2 regions of the Paenibacillus sp. GCM10027627 genome follow, and region 2 is predicted to be linked to the other one. Evidence: riboswitches for the same ligand, from Rfam matches in the RefSeq annotation. Region 2 holds a riboswitch; the other holds the start of a gene.
What was found. Region 2 has a riboswitch for thiamine pyrophosphate ahead of ACFQZE_RS07710 (ABC transporter substrate-binding protein). Riboswitches for the same ligand answer to the same signal wherever they lie in the genome.
Positions count from the first base shown of each region.

Region 1: another riboswitch for thiamine pyrophosphate. It lies ahead of thiC (phosphomethylpyrimidine synthase ThiC); the one in region 2 lies ahead of ACFQZE_RS07710 (ABC transporter substrate-binding protein).

Region 1 is NZ_JBHTHB010000001.1:27,601-31,010, reverse strand. Features, by position in the region: gene thiC (phosphomethylpyrimidine synthase ThiC) at 1-1,237, opposite strand, end outside; TPP riboswitch at 1,423-1,525, opposite strand; gene ytvI (sporulation integral membrane protein YtvI) at 1,571-2,602, opposite strand; gene yfkAB (radical SAM/CxCxxxxC motif protein YfkAB) at 2,627-3,410, opposite strand, start outside.
Region 2 is NZ_JBHTHB010000001.1:1,558,666-1,562,075, reverse strand. Features, by position in the region: gene ACFQZE_RS07720 (Ger(x)C family spore germination protein) at 1-503, shown strand, start outside; gene ACFQZE_RS07715 (GerAB/ArcD/ProY family transporter) at 539-1,642, shown strand; TPP riboswitch at 1,736-1,846, shown strand; gene ACFQZE_RS07710 (ABC transporter substrate-binding protein) at 2,036-3,100, shown strand; gene ACFQZE_RS07705 (thiamine-binding protein) at 3,205-3,410, shown strand, end outside.

The sequences.
Region 1 (3,410 bases), 1.5 Mb from region 2:
AGAATGGCGCTTCGTCGCAAACGGCGAGCTGGCGAGTCATATTTTCCTGAATCAAATGCATCGGGACATGGCCCGGTCCTTCAATCATGACCTGCACATCGTGCTTCCAAGCGATTTTGGTCAATTCGCCAAGCGTATCCAGCTCGGCAAACTGCGCTTCATCGTTTGCATCCGCAATCGATCCCGGCCTGAGGCCGTCCCCAAGCGAAAACGAGACGTCGTATTGCTTCATGATGAGGCAAATTTCCTCGAAATGCGTATACAGAAAATTTTCTTTATGATGGGCAAGACACCAGGCAGCCATAATGGAGCCGCCGCGAGATACGATTCCTGTCACTCGTTTGGCAGTTAACGGAATATACCGAAGCAGCACGCCGGCATGAATCGTAAAATAATCGACGCCTTGCTCCGCCTGCTCGATGAGCGTATCGCGGAACACTTCCCAGCTTAAATCCTCCGCTTTGCCGTTTACTTTCTCCAGCGCTTGATAGATTGGAACCGTGCCTACCGGCACAGGCGAATTACGGACGATCCATTCCCTAGTCGTATGTATGTTTTTGCCGGTAGACAGATCCATAATCGTATCCGCTCCCCAGCGCGTCGCCCAAGTCATTTTTTCAACCTCTTCCTCAATGGAGGAAGCAACGGCGGAGTTGCCGATATTGGCATTGATTTTGACATGGAACGCACGTCCGATAATCATCGGCTCGCTTTCCGGATGGTTAATATTTGCCGGAATTATGGCACGGCCCGCCGCTATCTCGTCGCGGACAAACTCGGGAGCCATTCCTTCACGAATCGCAATATATTCCATCTCCGGCGTAATGCGTCCTTGCCTCGCATAATGAAGCTGAGTCACATTGCTGCCTTCCTTGGCCCGCAGCGGCGTCGAACTCGTTTTTGGAAACAGCTCCGCTCCCTTCGAAGCGGCCTTCTCCATCGTTTGAAAGCCGTTATCCTCCGGACGAATTTCGCGGCCGTCGTAACGCTCCACATCTCCTCGTTCAATTATCCAAGCTTCGCGAAGCGGCAACAAGCCGGCCCTAACATCTGCCGTGTACTCTGTATCTGTGTAAGGACCGCTGGAGTCGTATACATGCACAGGCTCATTAGGCAGCGTTTCGCCGTTTCTCCCTTGGCTTTCCGTCAAAGCGATTTCGCGCATCGGTACTGCGATTGAAGGATGAGACCCCTTCACATATACTTTGCGGCTTCCTGGCAATGGGGTTGTAAGCATAACAAAAAACCTCCCGAATGGAATATTGGAAATTCCACCTGGAGGCATACTCAGTCATATTGGAAAAGTTAAGGACGCTGCAAATCTGCTGCATTCGTAATTTGCAGTACCAGTTCCTAGGGAGCGGCATACGGCAAACGAAGCTTATGATCGCAAACGCTTGATTCAGCCGCAAACCTACAACAGGCGGCCGATTCCCACTTTCCTACGCTGGCATGACCCAGATCAGGTTCAAAGGGACCAAAGCGAATGCTTTATCTCAGCCTTGCGGCGCCCCTAGTGGATTTCCTTGTTAGACTATAACGCCAGCGAATCGTCGCTGTCAATCCTTTTTTACAATCGTATCTTGTTTTGGAAAAGGCCCGCTTTTCTGGCAGCCATATAAACAATGACAACAAGCGGTCCAATAAAGACGCCGATAACGCCGACCAGCTTAAAGCCTACATAAAGGCTGATCAAAGCTGGAAGCGCCCCGATTCCAACGGAATCTCCCAAAATTTTCGGCTCAACGATGCGCCTGAATACAGTAATAAACACGAACAAAATGATGAGCCCGATGCCCGTAAATAGATCGCCTGTCAAAATCAGATAAGACGCCCAAGGCACAAGGACGGAGCCCGTACCCAATATAGGCAAAATATCGACTATAATAATGAGCAAAGCGATCGCCATCGGATATTTAATTCCTAAAATAAGCAGGCCTGCGAGCGAAATAACATACGTCATCGCACTCAAAATAATTTGCGACCGAAGAAAACCAAAAATCGATTTTCTCAGGTTGTCCAGCACCTGATCCACTTGCGGACGCGATGACTCTTCAAAAAACGACAGCACCGAAGCTTTCATCGTATTGAGGCTGAAGCTGAACATGTAGACCGCCACCAAAAAGACGATAAAAAAGATAAACATGCCCGGCAAAGTGGAAGCAAACGTCACGATAGTGGTCGACAGCTTTCCAACCATCGCCGTAATCGTATCTGTCAATTTAAGCAAATATTGCTCGAAAGTCGCCACTGCGTCGGGAGGAAGATTTTGATATAGGCCTCTCGCATCGACAAGCAGTTGATCGACAAACTGATTCGCATCTTCAAAAAACTTCGGCACCTTTTGGAAAAAGGCGATGAGCTCGGCTACAATTTTGATGCCAAGAAGCGCAATTAAGCCAAGCAATATAACCGTAAACAAGGTGCTTGAAATGACGGATGCAACAAGCCGGTTAAACTTGAACCGTTTCATCAGGAAACCGTTAAGCGGCTCCAAAAAGATCGCGACGACTAGCGCCAGCAAAAACGGAGCCCCTACCGTAAACAGCAAGTAGATCAGAAATAAGCCGACTGCGATCAGTACGATAGTCCTTATAGACATGCGTTACCCCTCCTCCCTTTACTACTATTCAAGTATGGCGCTGCGCATGTGGAAATTAACATCGTTGTAATACATATCTTTCACAAGCAGGTTCGGTCCGCAGCATGAGGCCGCAGGACAATGGCAATTGACGCTTTGCGCGAGGGAATGGCCCAGCCATCTGTCGAACAGCTCGTCCAGCTTCGAATCCGCAATATTGCCGAATGCGGGAACATCGGAAAAATCGGTCACATATACATCTCCGGAAAATAAATTGACGTTCAGCCGGTTTCGACCGTCTGGGTCGTTGCGGACCGTCACATTGTTCTCGCGCGCAAGCCTTGTTAGCAAGCGGCGTTCTTCCGAATCGTTGCTGCATTGATAAAAAGGCAGCGTGCCAAAAAGCATCCAAACCGACGGGTCCCGCGTATCAAGCAGCAGTTCAATCGACTTCCGCATTTGCTCCCTTGTGATGACAGGCAAATCTTTTGCAAACGAGCTCGGGTACATCGGATGCACCTCATGACGGGCACAGCCCATCTCCACAATGAGCCGATGGATTTCGTCTATTTTGTCGTGCGTGCGATAGTTGATCATCGATTCCGCGGACACAAGCACCCCGGCCTGACTAAGCCTTTGCGCATTTTCAATCATCCGGTTGTACAGTTTGGCTGCCGCGTCGCGGGAAACATGATGACCGGCTTTGGCGAATCCGACCTGATGGAAATCGTCTGCGTTCGTATAGTTGAACGAAATATGCATCACGTCCAAATAGGGCGCAAGCCCTTCATACCGGCTATAAGGAAGCGTGACATTGGAATTGATTTGC
Region 2 (3,410 bases):
AAAGCCTTGGCGTGATGTGGCTGACCGATCATGTCGGCAAAACAACGGTTTCCTTCGATTGCACCGATGGCGGAAAAGGGAAAAAAAGCTCCGCCGCACGCATTATGCAGTCGAATACAAAAGTTCGTCCTGTTTTGCAAGACGGTCACTGGGTGATGGAAGTGAAGGTGGATGCGGAGGGGACGCTTGTAGAATACAGCTGCGACAGCGATTTGACCAAGCCGAAAGTGGTAAGCGCGGCTGAGAAGCGGATTGCAAGCGCAATCCGAACCGACATTATGAACGGTTGGAATGCCGTTCGCAAGCATAATGCGGATATGCTTGGCTTCGGCACGCTGATCCACGAGCATTACCCGAAAAGGTGGAAGCAAGATAAAGAAAATTGGGATGTGTTGTTCCCGCAAACAGAGGTTCGGCTTACTGTTCATATGAAATTGAGCTCAACGGGAATGAGCGGCAAAAACTTTAAAGGCTCGCAGAAAAAAAGCGGCTCTTCACCGTAAGCGGGCCGTAAGCAAGGCGGAAAGGAGCGAACCCTATGCAGCAATTCGGAAAAAGTCAATTGGCGATCTTGATCATCGTTTTTTTAATCGGCAGCACGCCGCTGTTTGAGCTCGGCATTACGGCGAAGCAGGACGCATGGATTGCGATGACTGTTGCGGCAATAGCGGGATTGTGTTTGACGATGATTTATGTCGTTTTGCAAAAGAGGGCGCCGAGCGCAGGGATAGCGGATTTGTACAAATTCCACTTTGGGCGTTACATCGGCGGAGCTTTCGCCGTCATTCACGCCTGCTGGTTCGCTTACGAGGCGATGAGAAATGTGCGGGACGTCGGCGAGCTAACGTCGATGGCCCTCCTAAATATGACGCCGCAATGGGTCACCATGCTGTTCATTATGGCTATTGCCGTCTATACCGTGAACAAAGGGGTCGAGGTGCTTGTCCGCATCGTACAATTGCTGTTCCCGGTTGTGCTGCTTAGTTATTTCTCCATTATATTGCTGCTGTTTTTCACCGGACTGGTCAACGTGCATCATTTGCTCCCCGTTCTTGAGAATGGGCCAATGCCGGTGCTTAAAGCTGTTTTTCCCGATTTGCTGTCCTTTCCGTTTGGGCAGATGGTGGTGCTGCTCGTCTTTTGGAGCATGGTCAAAGAAAAGGAAGCGATCGGCCGCATTACTTTTTGGTCGCAGGTTTGCGTTTCCATTTTTCTCGTTTTTATGAATGCCCTTATTTTATGCGTACTGGGACCAGAGCTTGCGAGCATTACAGCTCTGCCGCTTCTTCATGTCGTGCAGCTGATCAGACTGGCTAATTTTTTGGAGAGGCTCGATATTATCGTCACGCTGCTGCTGTTCATCGGCTTGTATGTGAAAATATCGACGCTTTATTTTGCCTCGTTATATACGGCCAGCACCGTAACCGGTATTTCGCAGCGTTATTTGATCATGCCGATTGGAATAATTATTTACGGCGCTTCATTCCTGGAGCCCAACAATACGTATCATATTTGGATTGGTCTGGACATTACTTTAAAGATCGTGCCCCTTTTCCAAATCGTGCTGCCGCTATTAATGCTGACGGTCGGAATAAGAAAGCGGTACAAGGCGGAGGCTGGCGGCGGAGTTCAAGGGGCGTAATGCGGCGGCAAAAAGAAAAACGCTACTTTACGGTAAAATAAGTCTGGCGTTCTGTGCCGAGTTTGCTATAATGGATACGTAATTGACGTAACCGAATATGCTCTGGGGAGCTGGACCTAGCCGGCTGAGAGGGAATGACTTGCATTCCGACCCGTTTAACCTGATCCGGATAATGCCGGCGTAGGAATAGAAGCTAAGCTTCTTCTTTTTTGAACGGCTTGCCAAGATTTGTGTCTTGGAGGTAATGTTTGAAAAGGGAGAGAAACACAGCCGACAACACGACGTCTTCCGAATGGGGAGGCGTCTTTTTTATATGCCTCAGCGCGGATGGAAGGGACGCATAGGGAGCGTTCAATTATAAAATAGGGAGTTAGTTGGAGAGGGGAAGACAGCATGAGAAGGAAAAAGGAAATGGGCTGGAGAAAAGGGCTCGCGCTTACCATTCTTGCGCTAACAGTAGCGCTGGCCGGATGCGGCGGGAGCGGGAAAGAGGCGGCGAGTGGAAATGCGGGCAACCAGGCAGCCAATAACAACAAGGCCGAGGGCGGAGCGGACAAGCCGCTGCAAAAGGTGCAAGTCGTGCTTGACTGGTCGCCGAACACGAATCATACGGGGCTTTATGTCGCAAGGGACAATGGCTTCTTTAAAGAGCAAGGTTTAGATGTAGAAATTATACAGCCCGGACAAGATGGAGCGGACAAAATGGTGGCGTCCGGCAACGCGCAATTTGGCGTGAGCTACCAGGAGTCGGTAACGATGGCGCGTATTGCTGGCGCTCCTCTTGTCTCGATAGCGGCTGTTATTCAGCATAATACGTCGGGCTTCGCTTCACCGAAGGAAAAGGGGATCGACTCCCCTAAGAAGTTTGAAGGCAAGCGTTATGGCGGATGGGGCGCTCCTGTAGAAGAAGCGGTCATCGACTCCATTATGCGTGAGGAAGGCGCGGACGTTGGCAAGGTGGACATTATGAGCATCGGCGACAGTGATTTCTTTACGGCGGTGAAACGAGATATCGACTTTGCGTGGATTTATTACGGCTGGACAGGCGTAGAATCGGAACTGCGCGGGGAACAACTGAACATGGTTTATTTGACCGATTACAGCGAAAAACTGGATTATTATACGCCGGTGCTTGTGACAAGTGAAGAGACTATCGCAAAATCGCCGGAGCTCGTCAAAGCGTTTGCCGCTGGAGCGGCAGCGGGTTACCAGTATGCCATCGAGCATCCTGAAGATGCGGCGGAAGTGTTGATCAAAGCTGAACCGGATTTGAATGCAGAACTGGTAAGAGCGAGTCAAAAATGGCTGAGCCCGCGCTATCAGGACGATGCGCCGCGTTGGGGCGAGCAAAAGCTGACCGTATGGAAAAACTATGCGGACTGGATGTTTGAGCGTGGACTGCTAGAGGCTGAGCTGGAAGCGGAAAAGGCGTTTACGAATGAATTTTTGCCGAAGTAAAGCTGGAAAAGCCGGGTTTGAAGATGCAAGCCTCAAAGAAATTAATACTTAAGAAATAAGGCAGGAAAGCGCGGAAAGACATCAAAGAGAGGGGATAAATGGTTATGGCGAACGCACTTGTCAGCATTCAAATTTTGCCGAGCACGCCGGGAGGAGAAAGCGTCATCCCGTACGTGGATCGGGCGATTGAAATCATTAAAGAGTCAGGGGTCCCTTACCGTGTTGCGCCTCTGGAAACCACGATGGAGGGTGAGCTCGGCGAGCTGCTGGCTGTCGTGCAGCGCATGAACGAAGCAATGACGGCAATGGG